4 regions of the Gilvimarinus sp. 1_MG-2023 genome follow, and region 1 is predicted to be linked to each of the others. Evidence: predicted binding sites of a transcription regulator. Region 1 holds the regulator's gene; each other region holds the start of a gene.
What was found. Region 1 encodes PhoB, which activates phosphate uptake and scavenging genes when phosphate is short. Its sites were predicted from a motif close to TGTCATAAANNTGTAACA; they were not measured.
Positions count from the first base shown of each region.

Region 2: a site for PhoB is predicted at 2,635-2,652, ahead of Q4563_RS06320 (ABC transporter permease subunit). Genes of this name have one in related genera too.
Region 3: a site for PhoB is predicted at 2,877-2,894, ahead of Q4563_RS04080 (choice-of-anchor I family protein). Genes of this name have one in related genera too.
Region 4: a site for PhoB is predicted at 3,159-3,176, ahead of Q4563_RS10730 (porin). Genes of this name have one in related genera too.

Region 1 is NZ_JAUOSC010000011.1:42,285-47,850, forward strand. Features, by position in the region: gene Q4563_RS12255 (hypothetical protein) at 1-53, opposite strand, end outside; gene Q4563_RS12260 (dihydrouridine synthase) at 75-353, opposite strand; gene Q4563_RS12265 (cellulase family glycosylhydrolase) at 390-1,367, opposite strand; gene phoR (phosphate regulon sensor histidine kinase PhoR) at 1,528-2,832, opposite strand; gene phoB (phosphate regulon transcriptional regulator PhoB) at 2,890-3,585, opposite strand; gene ubiA (4-hydroxybenzoate octaprenyltransferase) at 3,750-4,607, opposite strand; gene Q4563_RS12285 (chorismate--pyruvate lyase family protein) at 4,608-5,207, opposite strand; gene Q4563_RS23630 (HU family DNA-binding protein) at 5,525-5,566, shown strand, end outside.
Region 2 is NZ_JAUOSC010000003.1:183,931-189,496, reverse strand. Features, by position in the region: gene Q4563_RS06340 (glutathione S-transferase N-terminal domain-containing protein) at 1-193, shown strand, start outside; gene Q4563_RS06335 (ClpXP protease specificity-enhancing factor) at 238-636, shown strand; gene Q4563_RS06330 (Yip1 family protein) at 804-1,421, shown strand; gene Q4563_RS06325 (PstS family phosphate ABC transporter substrate-binding protein) at 1,615-2,583, shown strand; gene Q4563_RS06320 (ABC transporter permease subunit) at 2,817-5,021, shown strand; gene pstA (phosphate ABC transporter permease PstA) at 5,039-5,566, shown strand, end outside.
Region 3 is NZ_JAUOSC010000002.1:279,486-285,051, reverse strand. Features, by position in the region: gene Q4563_RS04090 (tryptophan halogenase family protein) at 1-892, shown strand, start outside; gene ettA (energy-dependent translational throttle protein EttA) at 1,011-2,678, opposite strand; gene Q4563_RS04080 (choice-of-anchor I family protein) at 2,946-4,832, shown strand; gene Q4563_RS04075 (hypothetical protein) at 4,957-5,415, shown strand; gene Q4563_RS04070 (hypothetical protein) at 5,426-5,566, opposite strand, start outside.
Region 4 is NZ_JAUOSC010000008.1:77,699-83,264, reverse strand. Features, by position in the region: gene hrpA (ATP-dependent RNA helicase HrpA) at 1-933, shown strand, start outside; gene Q4563_RS10745 (HvfA family oxazolone/thioamide-modified RiPP metallophore) at 1,092-1,418, shown strand; gene Q4563_RS10740 (HvfB family MNIO-type RiPP peptide maturase) at 1,418-2,284, shown strand; gene Q4563_RS10735 (HvfC family RiPP maturation protein) at 2,277-3,023, shown strand; gene Q4563_RS10730 (porin) at 3,271-4,179, shown strand; gene Q4563_RS10725 (hypothetical protein) at 4,179-4,631, shown strand; gene Q4563_RS10720 (MlaA family lipoprotein) at 4,778-5,491, shown strand.

The DNA.
Region 1 (5,566 bases):
TAGCGCTTCCAGATAAAAGTGGCCAGAGCGGATTTGGCAAGAAATCGAAACATGGCGATGCCTTTAGGAAAAGATTATGGAAACAGGCTCAGGCCGAGAGCGGCCACCAGAGCGACCATGCCGCGCGATTTGTAATCGCTGATGATCTTATCTTCCTCTTCTTTCACAATAGCTTCCAGTACATCTGGCTCGTACTCATCGGGTTTGCGGCCGTGCAAATAAATACGATTTTTGGCTCGTTCAATGGCTTTTTCACGTATTTTACCGGCGTACTTTTGCTTAACCTTGTTATAGGTACGACGCAAAACGTTGCTGCGCTGTTTAGGGTCCAGTTCGTTTTCGGGTAGGCTCATAATCAGTTTGTATGCTCGAGGTCGGGCCGCAAAGCTTTATGGTGCAGGTTCTTGGCTTGTCATGCAATGCCAGTTCGGTGTGACTGCATTGTGTGCTATGGCGTAGGGCTCATCCAACATGATTTCCCGTCCCCACCCGGTTAAGCCCTGTAGGGTGCCGTCGTCGGTCATATCCAAGTGTTGTTGTGGTTTATTGCCGGGGCCCCAAGACCAAGGCATAAAGCCAATGTCAAATTCCAAAGCTGTCTTAATAATGGCTCGATAGGGAATTTCCCCACCGTCGGTGTCGTCCCAGCGGTTGCCAAATTCGCCAATAATAAGGGGTAACCCGGCTTCTACCGATTGTATGATTTCTTGGCGTACGCGCTCGGCGTCGTAACCCCACATCTTTGGCCACCACATATGCACCGATAGCAGAATATTATTCTGTGGGTCAGCGGCCAGTAGGTCTGGGGCGGCAGTTTGCAGAGCGTCAATATCTTTGCCCCACCCCGGCGCATCTATCATGAGTGGAGTTTTATACCCAGCGCTGCGCAACTGTTGTATGGCTTGAGTGTAGCCGTCTATGTATTGCTTCAGGGCAGCCATATCGCCTGCGTTGTTGCCAATATTGACAATGGTATAGGCTTGGTGGCGGGCGACGGTGGCCACAATGTCGGGGCGCAGCCAGTAGTCCACCAGTCCCGTAAGGGTTGACCAGTCGCCATTGGCGTCGTGCACCTCGACAATGGGGAATAATCGTTGCTCGCGGGCATTGCGCAAAACCGTATCCAATTCTTCGGCGGTGCCCTCAACCGTCCAGATAAGTCGCACACTGTTGGCTCCTGTTTTGGCGATCTCGGCAAAGCTCGACAAGCCCGTGCGGTCCATTCGATACACCATGCGGTTGGGGCCCATTAAGACGACGCGCTCGCCACAGGGGGTATAGACAAACCGCTCCTGCACGTTTAGGTGGGTAGCATAGGCCGGCCAAATGGCCAGACAGAGGGCTGTGGTGATCAGAAATCTTCGCATAAAGACTCAATGGTCGGTTAAGTGCCCGCTCGGTCAGTGATTGTCCGGTCGCTATGACCGAATTTATTATTATCTGCCTGACAAAGCAAATGCCTTGGGTTTGTTTGGCCCCGTTCAGGGAAACGCCAATGGGGTTGCAGCTAGTGTAGCGCGAAGTGGGTTATTTGTCCCTAGGCCGCAGGCCGGTGCGGCCATCGTTAGCAGGAAGAATACAGGTGAATACACTGCCTTTACCCACTTCACTGTGAATCTGCAGCTCGGCATCGTGCCGGAGCAAAACATGTTTCACAATGGCAAGGCCAAGGCCGGTGCCGCCGGTTTTACTGTTGCGACTGGCATCCACACGATAAAAACGCTCTGTTAAGTGCGGGATATGTTTAGATTCAAACCCCGCTCCGTTGTCGGTGACCGAAAAATAGATATGCGGGCCGCTGCGCCATAAGCGCATGGCGATTGCGCCTTGTTCAGGGGTGTATTTGACCGCGTTAATGACCAAATTGGAAAAAGCACTGTGCAGTTCTTTTTCGGTGCCGACGACACTGAGCTCTGGCGTCATATCCAGAGTAATGGTTTGCTGTTTGTCGGAGGCCAACACCATGGCTTCGGCTTTGATCGTCTGCAATAGAGGTCCAAGTTCCAGCCGCTTCTGGTTAAAGCCGGTGTCTGTGGTTTCGAGCTTGGAGAGCATAATCAGATCGTTAATCAGCAGTGACATGCGTTTCGATTGCTGCTGCATTTGTTCAAATGGCCGGCTCCAGGCGGGGGTGGTATTGTTGTCGGCCATGGTTTCGAGGTAGCCGCTAATCACCGTTAACGGGGTTCGTAATTCGTGCGACACATTGGCGACAAAATCCTTGCGCATCTGCTCCAAATGGAAAATCTGAGTAATGTCGCGCACAACGATAAGGCGTTCATTCTTACCAAAACGGGTGATTTGAAACTGCAGTCGCTTATCGGGAAAGCGTGGCGAGGGAATATCCAGCGGCTCGCTATAATCACCTTGCTCAAAGTGATCGACAAAACGTGGATCGCGTATAAAATTCACCACTGACTGGCCCTGATCGGAGTTGTAAAACCCAAGCAGTCGCTGCGCGGCTGGGTTCCACCAGTCTAGCTGGCCACGCCAGTCGAGTAATATCACCCCGTCCTTTAGGGCGGAGGTGGTTTCCTGAACACGGTTGATCACCGCTTGCAGATTGTTTTTTTCGCGCTTCTGGCGGCGCTGTAGGTGATAGATAGCGTCAAAAACCTCCCCCCAAAGTCCGGTGGACTCGGGAGGCTGACTTTTGCGCTTGCCTTGCAGCCAAATACTCAGACGCAGCATTTGCCAGAGGTTCCAACCTGTGTACCAAGCGGTGGCAAGCAGCAGTGTGATGGCTAATTGATCGACCAGCAGACCGATAATAGACGCCATCGCAATCAACAGCAGCAGGCGTTTAACTTCGGCGTGAAATCCTTGCAACAAATGATAACCTTACTGACGGGGCAGCTCTGTGTGGCGCGGGTTTACGAGCCGCGATTATTAGCCGACCTTAGTGGAAAATCGATAGCCTGTACCGCGTACGGTCTGTACCAGGTTTTCGTGTTGATCTACGGTTAACGCTTTGCGCAGACGACGAATATGGACATCGACCGTGCGCTCTTCCACGTAAACATTACCACCCCACACGTGATCCAACAATTGGCCGCGGGTATAAGCTCGCTCTTGATGGGTCAGAAAAAATTGCAACAGCCGAAACTCGGTAGGCCCCATATCCACTTCGCGCTCATTGATGGTGACGCGATGGCTGGCGGGATCCAGGCACAACCCCTGAACCTTAATGGGTTTGCCGCTGGATTGGGGGTCGGTGCGGCGCAAAACTGCTTTGAGGCGTGCTACCAGTTCGCGTGGAGAGAAAGGCTTGGTGATGTAATCATCGGCACCCACTTCCAACCCCTGAATTTTATTATCTTCCTCGCCTTTAGCGGTCAGCATAATAATGGGAATGTTAGCGGTGACCTCATCGCGCTTTAACCGGCGCGCCAACTCAATACCACTGGTGCCGGGCATCATCCAGTCCAATAATATGAGATCGGGTTTTTCATCCACAATCAGGCCGTGAGCATCCTGTGCGTTACTGGCCTCTAGGCAGCGGTATTCCGCCATTTCCAGAGCGATACGCAGCATATCGCGAATGGCGGATTCGTCATCAACGATGAGAATGGTACGACTTGTCATAGTGCCTGCCTGTGATCCATTAAAATACGGAAAGATAAAATCTCAATGTCGGAACGGTCATTAATGACCAAGGTGCGTTAACCGACGGCGCAAGCGTATTTAATGTATTAATTGTTGCATATTTATGACAGTAACGGGATCGATTTGCCACAATGTGGTGTTTTCTATAAAGGTAGCTGACCGGCAATGATGCCTAGCAGTATGGCCAGCTGTGCCCAGTGGTTGTTTAAGAACGCTTTAAAGCACTGGCTGCGTTGACGATACCGAATCAGTCGCTGCTGGTAAATAAACAGGGCGCTCGCCGTGGCAACGCCAAGATAATAAAGTGCATTGAGCTCAAATCGAGGGGCCATCATTAACAGGCCACCCACGACTAGAATTTGCAAGGTGGCGGTAATCAGTCGATCTTGCTCGCCAAATAAGACGGCTGTGGATTTGATGCCTATTTGAATATCATCATCCCGATCCACCATAGCGTAAAAAGTATCGTAGACCATGGTCCAGATAACCACAGTGAAGTACACCAGCCAGGCCTCTACCGGCACCGTTTCTTGCACGCTGGCAAAGGCCATGGGAATACTCCAGGCAAACGCTGCTCCCAATATCAGTTGTGGCAAATGGGTATAGCGCTTCATAAAGGGGTAAACACTGGCGAGAACGAGTGCGCCGACGGCCAGCAACATCGTTAATGTATTGGTCAGTAATACTAAAATGATGGCAATAAACACCAGCGCAGCGAAGCCTGCCCAGGCTTCACTTAGTTGCAGCTGGCCGAGAGCCAGAGGTCGGTCTTGAGTGCGCTTTACATGACCATCCAATTTGCGGTCGGCAATATCGTTAATGATACAGCCAGCCGAGCGCATTACGATTGCCCCCAAGCTAAATATGATCAGCAGGTCAATTCTCGGCGTCCCATCACTGGCCAACCAGAGCGCCCATAGAGTGGGCCATAACACCAACAACCAGCCAATCGGACGATTGAGCCTTGTTAATTGCACGAACAGCATCAGTCGGTTACGCATTTAGTCTGTCCTGGTCAGAGTGTGTTCAAAGGCGGGCAGAAAAATCTCGCTCACCAGTAGTTTCTTGTTGTGCAAAGTAAACACCGAGCGGCGGCCCCAAAGTGCGCTTGAGCCCTGTAACGCCTCGGGCACCAACCCAGTTGGGGGCAGCAGTGCCAATTGTAACGCTGAGCGGCCCAGCTGAGCATGGCTAAATAAATAGCCACCTAGGGGGCGGCGGCCCAAATGGCGAAGATGTTTGAGTGGTCCCTTAAGGCTGGTGGCGGGAAATAAGCTGCGGGCAAACACCCAGGGCTGCTGTTGTGGCCCGCGCAGTATCACCTCGCGCACCAAGCATGCACTATGCGGGGCAATACCCAAAGTGTTGGCCTCGCTCAAGCTTGGCCTGCCCCACCCCTGTTGCACTATGTGCACACTGATTGGCTTGCCGCCCAGTTGGTTTAAGCGGGCGGTCAGGGAGCTCGGGTCGGTCAGCCAAGAGCGAAGATGACTGGGTAGTTGAAAACAGCGACCTGTGTTTTGCCACAGCCCAAATCCGCCCCGTCGCAAAGGGTATAAGCGCGATATTAAGTGGCGACAATCGGTGGCATACAGAGACAACACAAACCCCAGCAAAGCTCAGTGACAACGGCGGCTATTCTAACAGCCCCTGTTACTGGCGTGATAGCGTTGTATGCTTTACCGCGGGCTTAGGCCTTGGTTTAATGGCGCATCGTTTACATCAATGGGGTTTAGGTGTGAATAATAATGGAGAATTATAAAAAATGCCGGCTGGCTATAGAAGAAGAGTCCAATACTTATGAAAAGAGCAGAGTGGGTCGTGGTCAATGGTGCAGTTATCGGGTTAACGCCTATCGCGGCGAACGAGCTAGTTGGCAAAGCTGGGCCTCTATTGGGTTCCCGCTGTGCCGGGCATTGTGACTTTTAAGGTCAGTCACCGAATCGATCGCCATCCGCGT
Region 2 (5,566 bases), on a different contig from region 1:
TATGAGTGACGAATTCACTATTGTCGACTGCTGTTTGGGGCCTATCTTGTGGCGCTTGGAAATGCTCGGGGTCGCTATACCGAATACCCGCCAAAGTCAGCCTTTAACGCAGTATATGGAGCGCTTGTTCAGTCGCGACTCTTTCCAGCAGAGCCTAACCGAAGCCGAGCGAGAGATGCGCGCAGCGGCTTAAATTCGTGGCAGCTAACCCTGCCCTTTGTAAACAGAGGTATTGATATGTCCATGAGTTCCAGACGCCCGTATATGCTTCGTGCACTTTACGAGTGGATCGTGGATAACAGTTGTACACCCTATGTTTTGGTCAATGCCAAAGCCACCGGGGTGGAGGTGCCTCTGGAGCATGTGAATAAAGATGGGCAAATTGTACTCAATATATCGCCTACCTCGGTAGTGGATTTGGATTTAGGTTTGGAGAGTGTGTCGTTCTCGGCGCGCTTTGGCGGTGTGCCTCGCGATTTATTTATTCCTATTTACGCGGTTTTGGGAATTTATGCCCGAGAAAATGGCCAAGGAATAGTTTTTGAGGCCGAGCCCGAACCACCCACACCACCTGAACCTACCCAGCCGGAAGGTGATAGTGATGCGAAACGACCCAGCTTACGGGTAGTGAAGTAACAAAAGGCGCTTAGGCGCCTTTTTTGTTTGTGATATATATTTTTCTCTATTTAAAAGCGACAGTTATATAGCGATTTCTTATTTGTTGCTGTTGCACAGCCCTTGTTATCTTTGACCTACAGACAGTGTTTCGAATAATAAGAACGACCGAAGTAGGAGTAGTAATTATGGCAATGTTCCAACACACCTTGGGTATTTTCACCAACCCTGACCGCGAGTGGCAACGTATTCGCAGTGAAGAGCAGAGCTTCTTTCGTGTCTATTGGACCCACGTACCTCTGTTAGCTCTAATACCGGTTATTTGCGCCTATTTTGGTGTGACTCAACAGGGGTGGAGTATTGGCAATGGCGGTGTGGTCAAGCTGACCTCTGACAGTGCGCTGATCCTGTGTGGCTTTGCGTATCTTGCCCAATTGGCTGCCGTCTATATTCTGGGAGAGTACATCAACTGGATGAGTCAGAGCTTTGGCGTATCGGATGAGCCCAATAAGCGTCACTATGAGGGCACCGCACTGGCAGTGTATTCCGCCGCTCCGATGATGCTGGCGGGCGTGGTTCTGCTATGGCCGGAACTGTGGCTGGTAGCGGGCGTTTTCATTGCGGCAGCATGTTACTCCATTTATTTGATTTATGAGGGTATTCCTATCTTGATGAATATCCCCCAGGAGCGCGGCTTTATCTACGCCAGCTCTGTTATTACCGTTGGCTTGGTGCTGGCTATCGTGGTGATGGTAGCCACCGTTATTGTCTGGGCTTCAGGCATGGGACCAATCTATGTAAGTTGATGCATTTTTAGAACGACAAATTCTATATGCGACTTAAAAGCGGCTCCGGCCGCTTTTTTGTTGACCCTGCAATAGTAACTGCTGGTTAGGGTTACCGGAATGTGACAGTTTCTTTACCGGCTGTCACATAACTGTCATAAACCCTCGATAGAGTGCGCCCAATGACCAAGTGGACTCAACCGAGGAATCATCCATGAACGTAAAAACATTCATCAAGAGCTTGACGGTAGCCGCTTCGCTGACCTGTGCGCCAGTGTTTGCCGATGTAGACCCCAACTTAGAAGATTACCAAACCACCTCCGGTATCTCGGGCAACATCAGCAGTATCGGTTCCGATACCCTGAATAACCTGATGACCCTGTGGGCGGAAGAGTTCGCCAAATTTTACCCTAACGTCAATATTCAAATTCAAGGTGCTGGTTCATCGACCGCTCCCCCCGCACTGACCGAAGGCACTGCCAACTTTGGCCCGATGAGCCGCGAAATGAAAAGCTCAGAGATTCAGTCCTTTGAGGCGCACTTCGGTTACAAGCCCACCGCTGTGCCCGTTGCAATCGATGTGGTTGCGGTTTACGTAAACAAAGACAACCCGATTGAAGGGTTGACCATGGCTCAGGTGGATGCCATTTTTTCTGCGACGCGCAGCTGTGGTCACAATGAGGATATTACCCGCTGGGGGCAGGTTGGCCTGGAAGGCAATTGGGAGAACCGCGATTTTACAATTTACAGCCGCAACGCGGTGTCAGGTACTTACGGCTACTTTAAAGATATCGCCCTGTGTGGTGGAGACTTTAAGGCCAGCATCAACGAGCAACCGGGCTCGGCCTCTGTCGTTCAGGGCGTGAGTGAATCGATTAACGGCATTGGTTACTCGGGTATTGGTTATGTGACTTCTAGTGTACGTGCCTTGCCTCTGGCCGCCGAAGAAGGCATGCCTTATGCGCCAGCGGACGCCGAGCACTCGGCCGATGGCAGCTACCCAATGGCGCGCTTCCTCTACGTTTACATTAACAAGCACCCCAACCGCGATCTCGACCCTATGCAAGCGGAGTTCCTGAAAATGGTGACTTCTAAGCAAGGGCAAGAGGTTGTTGTACGCGACGGTTATATCCCATTACCAGCCGCTGTTGCAGAGCGTGTTCACAAAGAGTTAGGCCTGTAATTTACAGCTTGCCAGACGTCTAATAATGCGCCTCCGGGCGCATTATTACTTTGTAACAAAAATGTCATAAATCGTTGCTACGATCGCCGCCGATGGCAAAGTAAACGCGGCGTACCACGTCTAAACATCCGGTCAACATAATCAGGAACCAGACTATGAGCGAGACATCTCCCGCTGTGAACGGGACAGAGAGTCTGATGCCAAGTGCCAGTGAAAGGGCTAGGCTGCGAAACGTGAGGCGCCTTAAGGATAGTATATCCAAATGGGGCATCACGACAGCGGGCTTGGCGGTTGTAGGTGCTCTCGGCCTAATCTTTTTCTACTTATTTTCCGAAGTCTTTCCCCTGATGAAAGACGCCGATGTGAACGTGATTGAGAGTTATCCGGTCAGTCAGGTGAGCAGCGCCGACAATCGCCATATGGTGTTGGAGCGCTACGAGCAGATTGGCGCCTCTCTAACCAGCGCTGGCAGCGTCGAGTTTTTTGCCGCCGACCAAGGTAAGACCATGTCCCGCACGCAGTTACCTCTGCCGGCGGGTGCGAAGGTTACCAGTGTGGGTACCAGTACACCCAATGAACGCCTGGCGGCTTACGGCTTATCCAGCGGTGAAATGCTCGTAACGCGCATTGACTACTCACTGTCCTATCCCAACGATCAGCGCAAAATTACCCCAGAAGTGGTGTTCCCTCTAGGAGAGGCGCCTATCGCACTGGACCCGCAAGGGCAGAGTTTGCGCGCTGTGGCCGTGCAAGCCACCGGACGCGGACATGTGCTGGCCGGTATTACGGCAGATAATCGTATTCAACTGGGGGTCTACACCAGCCGAACGAATATGATCACAGGCAAAGTAAGTACTAGCGGTAAAGTCTATACGCTGCCCAGACTCCCCAATGGTGCTCAGGCCCAAATAATTCAGGTCGATAAGACTGCGCGCCATCTGTTGGTGGCCGATGACAGCGCGCAAGTACATTTGTTTTCTGTGGAAAAGCCTGCTGTAGCGACGCTTACCGGGTCGGTGGCAACCGAGCGTGGTCAGATAACGGCAATGGAGTTTTTGGTGGGCACAGGTTCGGTCGTGATTGGCACCGAAGAGGGCAGTGTCAGTCAGTGGCTTTTGGTGCGCAACCCGAACAATATTTATCACTTACTACCTACTCGCGACTTTGACAGCTTGCCCGGCGCGATCACTACCATAGCGCCGGAATATACACGCCGCGGGTTTTTGGTGGGTGACAGTGAGGGCTACCTGGGTATTTACCACGGCACGGCTGCGCGCACCCTGTTAGTTGAACAGGTGGCCGATGCGCCGATTGAGCAGTTAGCGATTTCGCCTATTAACGGCAAAATGCTGATTCTCGATCAAGCGGGGTTGGTTCAAGTGACCGAGCTGTGGAACGAGCACCCAGAAATATCTTTCAGTTCGCTCTGGCAAAAAGTGTGGTACGAGGGTCGGTCCGAGCCCGAGTATGTTTGGCAGGCATCGTCGGGTGGCGATGAGTTCGAACCCAAAATGAGTTTGGTGCCCTTGTCCATTGGCACATTAAAAGCCGCACTGTTTGCCATGCTGTTCGCCATTCCGCTAGGCATTATGGGTGCACTATACACCGCATATTTTATGACGCCGAAAATGCGTGGCTTGGTTAAACCGACCATTGAAATTATGGAAGCCCTGCCTACGGTTATTTTGGGTTTCTTGGCCGGTCTGTGGTTGGCGCCATTTTTGGAAAATCATTTACCGGCTGTGTTCAGTGTGCTGATCCTAATGCCGCTGATGATGGTGATGGTTGGCTACGGTTGGTCGCATTTGCCCCAATCGATTCGTCACCGCGTCTCCGACGGTTGGGAAGCAGCCATCTTGATTGTTCCCATTTTGCTTACCGGTTGGTTCTGCGTGGCCATATCGCCGCACATCGAGGTGTGGTTCTTCGACGGCAGTATGCGCCAGTGGTTTACCAACAACGGCATCAACTACGACCAGCGCAACGCTCTGGTGGTGGGGATTGCCATGGGCTTTGCTGTTATTCCAACCATTTTCTCAATCGCTGAGGATGCCGTTTTTAACGTGCCGCGTCACCTCACTCAAGGTTCACTGGCGCTGGGCGCGACCCGTTGGCAAACCGTTATTGGGGTTGTTTTACCGACCGCGAGCCCGGGTATTTTTTCCGCCGTTATGATGGGTTTTGGTCGCGCCGTGGGTGAAACCATGATTGTACTGATGGCGACGGGTAACAGCCCGGTGGTTAACTTCAATATCTTTGAAGGGATGCGCACTCTGTCGGCTAATGTCGCCGTAGAGCTGCCAGAAACTGCCGTTGACAGTACACACTTTAGGGTGCTGTTTTTGGCCTCGCTGGTGCTCTTGGCGTTGACCTTTGTTGTTAACACCTGTGCCGAAATTATTCGCCAGCGCTTACGCAAGCGCTATAGCAACCTGTAAGTAGAGGCGATCACGAAATGAAAAATTGGATGAAAAGTGGTGCCCCCTGGATTTGGCTTAATGGCGGTGCGGTGGCTTTGTGTATTGTGATGGTGGTCGGCCTGCTCGGGTTGATTGCCATTCGCGGTTTCGGTCATTTTTGGCCGGCCGATATTATGCAAACCACCATTATTAATAAAGCGGGCCAAGAGAAAACCATCCTGGGTGAGCGGGTGCGCTCGGAGGTCATTCCGGCGGCTGTTGCGCGCGATGGCGGTTATGAAGTCGCGAGCGATGTTGAATTGATTACCCGCTTTTTGATTAAAGAGGGTAATCGCGATGTCAGCCCGCGCGATTTTAATTGGTACCTTGAAACAGGTATGGGCGAGCTGAATTACCCCGAGAACGCAGTATCAATTGAACGTCGGGAGTGGGGCAACTTTTACGGTTTTCCTCAGGCATTGACAGAAAACGGTAAAGTGATTGCCACTATCGATGATGAAAACTTTTGGCAGGAGCTTTCCCAGCGAGTGGAGCGTAGTGTCGATCTTCACTCTGACATCAAC
Region 3 (5,566 bases), on a different contig from region 1:
CAGTCGTGTTCAACTGCAATCCGGTCAGAGCATTGCGGGTGATTTCTTTCTCGATTGCAGCGGCTTTAATGCCTTAATAATTGGTAAGACCTTGGGCAGCGAATTTATTGACTGGCGTCGTTACCTGCCTTGCGATCGTGCGATTGCGGTCAAAACGGCGGCCACGGAAACCATCGCACCTTATACTTTGGCTGCTGCAGAAAAAGTTGGTTGGCGCTGGAAAATTCCGCTGCGCGATAGCACCGGCAATGGTTTGGTGTATGCCAGTGAGTTTAGCTCAGAGCGTGAAGCTCGGGGGCAATTACTAAAGTCGCTGGCCTCTGAGCCTGTGAATGACTTTAAAACCATTCCCTTTGTCAGTGGTCATCGGCGTGAAATGTGGAAGCACAATTGTCTTGCGCTTGGGTTGGCGTCGGGCTTTTTAGAGCCACTCGAGGCAACATCAATTCATTTAATTACCCGCGGTGTAGAGTTATTTCTGCGCTATTTCCCTAATGCCGATTGCCATCGCGCGTTGGTGCGTGAGTACAACCGAAAAATCAGTGCCGATTATGAAGAGGTGCGCGACTTCCTTATGTTGCACTACTGTGCAACAGATCGGCAAGACACGCCATTTTGGCGTTACTGCCGACAATTACCGATGCCTGATTCATTGGCCGAGCGATTAGAATTGTTTCGTGCATCGGGTAATGTGGGGCAAACCCGCGATGAATTATTTCGGCCTAGTAGTTGGCAGTCGGTCTTTGAAGGTATGGGAGTTCGCCCCCAAAATCACAGCGCGCGGGTGAATCAGCTTAATTTACAAGAGTTAAAGCAAGCGCTATCGCTGGACAAGCATGCAATTCGCGCGATGGTGGCTACCTTGCCCAAGCATGAGCAAAGCCTAGGTTAATCAACAGCGGAGCTGAGCCGGGGATGGTGACGTAATGAGTCGGCTAAGAAGAGGGGGTATTATTTTTTAGAGTAGGCCACTGTGCGCGCATCGCACGCGCACAGTGGCTGTTAGCGTATTAAGTATTTTTTAAAGGCTTGTACTTAACGCGCTTAGGCTGCGCGTCTTGCCCTTTACGCTTGACGAAGTCTTCGTGGTAATCGGTGTAGTTACCTTCAAAGAACACCACCTCGGACTCGCCTTCATAGGCAATAATATGCGTGGCGATACGGTCGAGGAACCAGCGATCGTGCGAGATCACCATGACACAGCCGGGGAAGGCGAGAATAGCATCTTCCAGTGCGCGCAGGGTTTCAACGTCCAGGTCGTTGGAGGGTTCATCCAGCAACAGAACGTTGGCACCTTGCTTGAGTGTGTTGGCCAGGTGTAAGCGGCCGCGCTCACCACCGGATAGCTCGCCCACGCGTTTTTGCTGGTCGGAGCCTTTAAAGTTAAAACGGCCCACGTAGGAGCGAGAGCTAACTTCGTAAGTGCCGATGCGCAGAATATCCTGCCCGTCAGAAATTGCCTCCCACACGGTTTGTTTGTCGTCGAGGTTTTCGCGGCTCTGCTCGACATAGGCAACTTGTACCGTATCACCTAAGGTGACGGTGCCACTGTCGGGCTGCTCGGTGCCGGCAATCATACGGAACAGGGTCGATTTACCCGCGCCGTTGCCACCGACAATACCGACCACAGCACCCTTAGGAATGCTCATGGTGACGTCGTCAATCAATAAGCGGTCGCCATAACCTTTGCTGACGTGCTCCAGTTCTATGACTTTATCGCCTAGGCGCTCGCCCGGTGGAATATAAATTTCATTGGTTTCGTTGCGGGTTTGGAATTCCTGGCTTTGCAGTTCATCAAAACGGGCCAGACGTGCCTTGCTTTTAGCCTGGCGCCCCTTCGGGTTTTGACGTACCCATTCCAATTCGGCTTTTAACGCTTTTTGACGGGCCGCTTCGCCGCGCTCTTCTTGCGCTAAGCGGGCTTCTTTTTGCTCCAGCCAAGTGGAATAGTTGCCTTCATAGGGAATACCATGGCCGCGATCCAGCTCTAAAATCCAGCCCGCTGCGTTATCGAGGAAGTAGCGGTCGTGGGTGATGGCGACCACAGTACCGGTAAAGCTTTGCAGGAATTGCTCTAGCCAGTGCACGCTTTCGGCATCCAGGTGGTTGGTTGGCTCGTCCAGCAGCAGCATGTCGGGGCGCGATAACAGCAACCGGCAAAGTGCAACGCGGCGGCGTTCACCACCGGACAGCTTAGTGACATCGGCATCCCAGGGCGGCAGACGCAGTGCATCGGCGGCTATTTCCAACGTGTTATCTAAGTTGTGTGCATCCCAGGCCTGGATAATATCTTCACAGCGCGCCTGTTTTTTTGCCAATTCATCAAAGTCGGCATCGGGCTCGGCGTAATCGGCGTAAATTTGTTCCAGCGCGGCCAGGGCGTCTACCGCTTCGCGAACACCGTCTTCAACATTGCCGCGAACATCTTTTTCCGGGTCCAGTGCGGGTTCCTGTGGTAAATAGCCAATTTTGATATCGGGCATGGGGCGGGCTTCACCGTTATATTCGGTGTCGACGCCCGCCATGATACGCAGCAGGGTGGATTTACCGGAGCCGTTCAAACCCAATACGCCGATTTTGGCGCCGGGGAAAAAGGACAGGGAGATGTCTTTTAAGATTTCGCGCTTGGGCGGTACTACCTTGCCGACGCGATTCATGGTGTATACGTACTGTGCCATTTGTCTGTGCCTCGTGCCTGCCGCAGGGAGCTGTGAATTGCGGTCGATTAGCGATAAAACGCGCAAGTTACCGAAAGGCGAAGGGCTTTTCAATCTTTTGTCGATTTAAGGCTCTAAAAGAGGGAAAAGGAGCAAAGCAGCGTTAAAAATGCCCCAAGTTAGATCATGCTGCAGGAAACATACAGCCGAACGAAACCTCGCCACAAACCTGTAACAATCGCTCGTTAGGCTCTGGCCGACCCGTTCATTCGATAACAGGAGCTAACAATGAAAAAGAGTTTTCCGTACATACTAGCCGCATGCTCGGCTTTGGCTTTAGTCGGTTGTGGCAGCGATAGCGACGATGACGATAATGGCAACCCCGATCCCGGCACGCCGGTGGTCGAAACCCCTTCGTCTATAGCGCTAAGCCTGGTGGGGCGCTACAGCACTGGTCAGTTCGACGAGTCGGCCGCCGAAATTCCCGCTTACGATGCCGCGAGCCAACGCCTGTTTGTTGTCAATGCCGAAAAAGGCATGATCGATGTGCTGGATATGTCTGACCCAGCCGCCCCCGTCTTTATTGATACACTCGATGGTGGCAGTGTCGTTACCGATGGCGAGGTAAACTCCGTCGCCGTGCACGACGGGCTGGTGGCACTTGCCATCGAGGCCGATACCAAAACCGATAATGGCGCTATAGCCTTGTTTAACGCGGCAGACTTGAGCCTTATTTCGAGCGTTGCTGTCGGCGCCCAACCCGATATGGTGACTTTTACCCCCGACGGTAACTATGTATTGGCGGCCAATGAAGGTGAGCCGAGCGATGACTATCAGGTCGATCCTGAAGGCTCTATTGCTGTTATCGATGTAAGTGACAACGCCAACCCCGTTGTTGCTACCGCCGACTTTAACGCATTCAATGGTGACAAGGCGTCTCTTGTTGCCGATGGTGTTCGCATCTTCGGCCCCGGTGCCAGTGTTGCGCAAGATCTGGAACCTGAATACATTGCCGTATCTTCTGACAGCGCTACGGCTTGGGCTGTATTGCAAGAAAATAACGCTATTGCCCGCATCGACATCGCCTCGGCAACCGTTGAGTCAATCGCATCGCTCGGTTACAAAGATCATGGGGTAGAGGCGAATAACTTTAGTTCAGGCAACTTAATGGATGTCAGTGACGAAGGTACCGTAGAGGTGAAGGCTTGGCCGGGTGTACGCGGCTTATACCTACCCGATGCGATGGCCTCGTATGAAGTTGAAGGCACAACTTACTTGGTGACCGCCAATGAAGGTGATGCCCGTGCCTGGGGTGAAGACGATGATGATTACTGGGCCGGCGATGCCAGCAAAGGTTTTGTCGAAGAGTTTCGCGTTAAACACCTAGTGCACAGCGATGGTTTTGATCGCCGCGCCGACGACGACTTACCGCCGCAGCTGCGCGAGCTGGCTGCCGGTGGCTTACTCAATCACGACACCTTCGCATACTGCGGCGCAGAGGCAGGTGATGCCGGTGATTGCCGCGATGATGAGGTGTTGGGTCGATTGGGTATTACCTGGACCATGGGCTATCGTCAAAATGCCGACGGCACGCCAGTTATGTTCGACGCTGACGGTAACGAAGATGCTGCGGGTGACCGCATGATGTACGACAATCTGTACAGCTACGGTGCGCGTTCTTTCTCTATCTGGGATGAAGACGGCGGTCTGATTTGGGATTCTGGCGATATGATGGAGCAATATCTCGCTGGTGATGATTGTATGCTGGGTTCGGCGCGCGATATTCCCTGTAAAGATTTCTTCAACAGTGCCCACGACGAAGGCGACCAGCTCGATAGTCGTTCCGATGCCAAGGGTCCAGAGCCAGAAGGCGTTGCACTCGGCACTATCGGTGACAAAACACTTGCCTTTATCGGGTTGGAGCGTATGGGCGGTATTATGGTGTTCGATATCACCGACCCAGAAGTGCCCGCGTTTATGGATTACTTTAACACCCGCGATGACTGGATGACCGAAGACGCTGAAAGCGTACTCGATACCATTGGTGATTTGGGTCCCGAAGGTCTGGTGTTTATTTCTGCCGAAGACTCACCAACCGACGAGGCTTTGCTGGTTGTTGGTTTTGAGGTTAGTGGTACTACCGTGGTGTATCAAATCGATCAAATGTTTGAATAATATTTGGTACAGCGAGATAAAAAAGGCGCCTATATTTAGGCGCCTTTTTTTTGTTGCCAATTTGTAGGGGGTGGTTCATTTCGGCTTATAATGGCCGAAACAATCAATAAAAGGGCGTAAAATAATGAAGAAAAATGGATGGTTAATGGCCGCAGGTGTATTGACGGCCGGAGCCGCATTAATGCATATCGCGATTATCTTTGGGGGCGCGCAATGGTATCGTTTTTTTGGCGCAGGTGAAAAAATGGCTCAAATGGCGGAGCAAGGTTTGGCTTACCCTGCACAACTCACAGGGGTGATTGCGTTGGTATTGTTTAGTTGGGCGCTGTATGGGTTCTCGGGGGCTGGAGCCATACCAAGGTTGCCCTTTATGCGCGCCGCCTTGGGGTTGATTAGCTTTGTATTTCTGCTGCGTGGGTTGTTTGGTGTTTATGCTGTATTGTTTTTCAATACGCCGTTTATTCAAGGCTTAGGGCACAGCCAGATGTTTTTACTGGTTTCCTCCGCGATATGCCTGCTGTACGGGTTGTGCTATGCCATAGGTACTTGGCAGGTGTGGACGCGACTGTCACCGCCAAAATAGTATTAGCAATTTAGCTCGAAGGTGGCTGCTCTTCTTCGTGGTTTTTTATCTTGGCGCCGGCTTTAATGGCGGCGCTCTCTATCAAAGCCCCCACCTTTAACGGTTTGCGTACGCAGCGAATGCAAGGATGAATGTCGTCTTCTTCGTTTAA
Region 4 (5,566 bases), on a different contig from region 1:
GAGTTGCGGGCAAGCTACAAAGAAAAAGTGCAAAGCAATATACGCGACGCCGCCGATGATATGACCCGCGAAGGGATTACCCAGTGGGACTTACAATTGCCGGAAACGGTTGAGCTGAAACGAAAAGGTATCAGTATCAGAGCCTACCCGGCGTTGGTGGACAAAGCCGATTCCGCCGCAATGGAAGTGCTGGATAATCCGCGCCAAGCGCATTACCAATCATTGGCAGGTGTCAGTCGGCTAATTTTACTGGAGTGCCGCGAGACGGTTAAGTACCTCAACAAAGAGCTACTGAAAGGTAAAGAGCTGGGGCTAACGGTGGTGCAGCTGGGCAAACGCGATGCCGTGGTTGACGATATTTGCATGGCCGCCGCCTGCCAGCTGGGGCTGGCAGGCGGCGAGCTGCCCCGAGATGAGCAAGCTTTTGCCGCTGCCGTTGCTAAGGTAAAGCCAGAGCTGGTAGAGCGAAGCCAAGCGTTAGCGGATATTTTAGTTCAATCGCTGGCGCGGGTGGTGGCGATTAAAAAGCAGTTAAAACAGAGTAAAAATGCACTGACCATGGCACTCGCGGCCGGTGATGTCAGTCGCCAGTTGGATGGGCTGTTTTATCCAAAAATAGTCTTTAATACTCCTTACGACTGGTTTTGCCAGTACCCACGCTACCTTGAGGCGATACAGGTGCGGCTGGAAAAAATTGTGCTTAACGCCCAGAAAGACCGAGTGCAAATGGCGGAAATCGAGGTGCACGAGGGTCGCTTAGAGGAATACCTGAGCAAAAATGGCGACTACCAATTGCACGAAAATCCGCTCTTGGCGCAGTATCGCTGGTCGATTGAAGAGCTGCGCGTGTCACTATTTGCTCAGACGTTAAAGACTCGCTTGCCCGTTTCTGGTAAGCGCCTCAACAAGCTCTGGCAAGAGATTGGCACCTAGCCGCTTGCCTTTTGAGGCAAAAACGAGAGCTTATTTTATAAAACCGTGGGCGAGTTGTAACAATTTTCCTCTTTGATCCTCTATAGTCAGTGTGCAGCTCATACAGGATGTCGGTTTGAGCTGCAGCACGAACCCTTTAAATACATGGAGATGGTCAAATGAATAAAAACTTTAAAGCCCCTATGGCAGCTGCGGTTGGCGCAGCGTTTATGGCAAGTGCCGCAATGACCTCGGTAGCGACGGCTGCTGAAAACCCTTTTGCCGCCGAGACTCTGCAGTCGGGCTATAAATTAGCCGATGCCGAGGGCAAGTGTGGTGAAGGTAAGTGCGGGGAAGAGAAAGCCGACCGTGAAGGCAAATGCGGCGAAGAGAAAGCTGAGAGCGAAGGTAAATGCGGCGAAGGCAAATGTGGTGAAGCTAAAGCCGACACAGAAGGTAAATGTGGTGGTGAAAAAGCCGACAAAGAAGGCACCTGCGGTCACTAATGTCTGGTCATCACTTTGACATTACCGGCGCGGGCTTGGGCCTGCGCCGGAACTTATTAACGCCTCTGGCCGAGACCGATACAGCGGATATCGCCTTTATGGAGGTGGCGCCTGAGAATTGGATTGGGGTAGGTGGGCGGCTTGGTAAACAGTTTCGTCGCTATACCGAACGCTTCCCCTTTGTTTGCCACGGTTTGTCGCTCTCTATCGGCTCGCGCGACCCACTGAACGAAGAGTTACTCTACGCCGTTAAGCACTTTATGCGCGAGCACGGCATCCACGGCTATTCTGAGCATTTAAGCTTTTGCAGTGATGATGGTCAGTTGTATGATCTTTTACCCATTCCCTTTACCGAAAAAGCGGCCGGTTATGTAGCCGAACGTATACTACGAGCGCAGGATATTCTCGGCCAGCGTATCGCCATTGAAAATGCCTCCTATTATTGTGCGCCGGGGGCAGAAATGTCGGAAAGCGACTTTATTAACCTAGTGCTGACAAAAGCCGATTGCAGCCTGTTGTTGGATGTTAATAATATCATCGTCAACAGTGTTAACCACGGTTACGATGCCCGGCAATTTTTGCATTCACTGCCCTTGGAGCGAGTCGCCTACGCCCATATTGCCGGTCACTACCACGAAGCCGAAGATCTGCGGGTTGATACCCATGGCGCCCCCGTTGAGCGAGAAGCCTGGCAGTTGCTAGATACGTTCTATCAGCAGGCAGGCCCAGTAGCCACCTTGCTGGAGCGAGACTTTAATATTCCACCTATGCCCGTACTGCTGCAAGAAGTGGCCGAGATTCGTCGTATTCAAGCGCCTTACCTAAGCGCAACCGACAGGACACATGGAGAGCTTGTGCGTGAGTGATTTTCAACAAGTGCAGCAAACGCTGAGTGATCATTTGCGCGACCCCGGGCAACATCTAGCACCGGCGGGTATGGAAGACCGCCGCGTGGCCATCTATCGGGATTTAATTTACAACAACATCGAAGGTTTTATTGCCGGTGGATTTCCGGTATTAAGAGACATACTGAACGATGAGCTCTGGCACGCTTTGGTTCGGGATTTTGTGCGCCATCACCGCAGCCTCAGCCCCTACTTTTTGGAAATCAGCCAAGAGTTTTTACAATTCTTGCAGCGGGAGTTCGAGCCCAGTGGGCGTTACCCCGATTTTATGCTGGAGTTAGCCCACTACGAGTGGGTGGAGCTGGCCCTGGATGTGGCGCCTGGAGAGTTACCCGCCAAGCCTGTGCACGCTCAATTGCTGGAGCAGGTGTTGGAGGTGTCACCACTGCTTTGGTGTTTGAGTTATCGCTACCCGGTGCATCAGATCGGGCCCGATTACCAGCCGGAAACCCCTCCCGAAGCCCCCACTTTTTTGCTGGTTTACCGCGACAGGTCCGATAAGGTGGCGTTTATGTTGAGCAATGCGGTCACTATTCGCTTGATTAAGTTGTTGCAAAGCGGTGAGCGCACCGGACGTGAAGCACTGTTGCAACTGGTTGATGAAATGCAGCATCCCACGCCTTCCCAGTTGTTAAAGTTTGGCTCTGATCTGCTGGAGCAGCTTTATCAGTGCGATATTCTCTGGCCTCGAGCCATATAAATTTCCCTCTTGGGCCGCTACTATTGAGTAGGAAATCGGGCAAACCCTTGATTTACCTTCTATATTAATGTGTGAAACATAAATTATGTGGCGCCAAAATCCCGCTATTGAATAAATCTAATGAACTCTGATTTCTGTAATATAATTGTAATAATTGGCAAGCAAGATACGCGCTGTCATTAATATGTCATCTTAGGTTCATCAAATAGTCACCAATTTGTCATTTGGTGCCGAAAGAGGAAATCAAATGCAACGTCATTTTCTGGCTCTGGGTCTTTTGGCTGTTTCATTGGCGCAGCCTACTCAGGCTGTCACTGTCTATGGTAAGGGCAATGTTGCTTTACAGCATGCCGATGAGAGCGGGGAGTCCGAGCTGCAGCTGGTCAGTAACGCTTCGCGAATCGGTGTGATGGGCAGTGAAGAAATCAGCGAAGGGATCGAGGTGATCTATCAGTTCGAATACGGAACCGAGATCGATGATGGCGACAGCTCGGGCCAAACCTTTACCCAGCGCAATATCTATCTTGGGCTTAAAACCTCCGCGGGCACATTAATGGCCGGTAATTTTGATACGCCGACCAAGAAAGCTCAGGGCAAAGTGGATCTGTTTGATAACCTTGAGGGTGACATTAAAAATATTGTTACCGGTGACAACCGGGTTAAGAATATTGTGCAGTATGTCTCTCCGGGCTCCATCGGGCCCTTTACCGCTAAAGTCGCTTACATCACGGAAGAGACTGATAGCGATGCCGGCGTGTCGGCGTCGCTGGCGTATAAACAAGATGCACTATATCTGGCGGCTGCCATTGATCAGGATGTAGAAGACAATAAAGGCGCTACCGATTTATACCGTTTGGTAGGGGCCTACACTTTGGGTAGTGTTCAGCTCGGGGCACTGTACGAGTCTTTCGATGGGGAGACGGGCGACGGCGATGGTTACTTCGGCTCGGTACAGTGGAAACTGACCGATAAGTGGATTCTTAAGAGTCAATACGGCCAGTCTGATATCGAAAAAGAAGGTCGCGAAACCTTAAGTGTCGGCGGTGATTATAAACTCAGCAAATCGACCAAAGCCTTTGTCTATGCCACTCACAATGAAGATGACAACGGTCGGGATGATGACTACGTCGGTGTCGGTATGGAGATGAAGTTTTAGTGCTCAAGCGCTATTGCTTGGTTTGCGGGCTTATATGGCTAAGCGTCTGGTCGCTAACGGCTCTGGCACAAGAGCCGTGCGAGCCGGCGGTGGACTTGGCCGATAGTTTTGATGCGGTCAATCGTATCGGCGACTGCGATTACAGTGACCAAGGCCTAAATAAGTTGTTGTCGGGCCGAACTCAGGCGCAGGACAAAGAGCCCTCGCAACAGCAAGCATCGTCATCGGCCCCTGCGCCAGACACTCAAGCTCAAGCTCAGCCGGCACACTCTGCTCGTCTGGCGAGTACTCCGGTTAGCGACGGGTTGGGCTATACCCAGCAGCGGTTTCAGCTACTGCAGCGTGCGGCCCAACTTTGCCAACCCTTAAAAGCCGAGATACAGCGTCAGCTCGTTCAGTACGGCTCAGATGGCTTAGTGCTGACAGTTGAGTATCATTGCACCTCGCAATAACACTTAACCCCCCACGGGTAAATTCCTCTGCGTATCGACACTCTGGACAGTCTTCTAGTGAATTCGCTACTATGTGGACGTTTCTTCATTCAGCGAAAGGGCGCCTGGGCACACTTTCGTTTCTCCGGCATCAATAGGAAAACACCGTGAACTCTCTACGAATAGTAATGACATGTTGGATGTTGGCGATACTCGCGCCTATGGCGCAAGCTTCGGATGAAAGGGATCCGTGGGAGGGCTTCAATCGCGCTATTTTCGCTTTTAACGATGTCGCCGATACCTACGTTGTCCGTCCGGTTGCGGTGGGGTATGAGACGATAACCCCCGAGCCGGTTCAGTTGGGTGTGGGTAACTTTTTTGGCAACCTGAAGGAAGTCCCCAATGTGTTTAACAGCATCTTACAAGGCAAGTTTGGCCGTGCCGGTAAAGATACCGGGCGCTTTTTAATTAACACCACTTTGGGGGTTGCCGGGTTGTTTGACGTGGCTTCCCATATGGGAATACCGCGCACCGAGGGCGAGGACTTTGGTCAAACGCTGGCTAAATGGGGTGTCCCAAATGGGCCTTATTTGATGTTGCCGGTACTGGGGCCGCGCACTTTGCGCGATGCAGCTGGTATGCCGATTGACTGGGTAACCGACCCCAAAACCTATGTGGGGCACACGCGAACCAGTTACGAGATCAAAGCGATTGAGTTGTTGGATACCCGTGCGGGCCTATTATCGCTGGAGCAGGATATTGGTTCCGATAAATACGCATTGTATCGCGATATTTATTTACAGCGCCGTGAATACTTGATCAATGACGGCGAGGTGGAAGATAGCTTTGGTGGCGACCTGGACGATTTCGACGATTTTTAACTCTAGGTATTTGCACGTAACCGGCCCGGATATTCCGGGCCAGCTCTCAATGGCGCTAAGCTAAGACGGCAAACT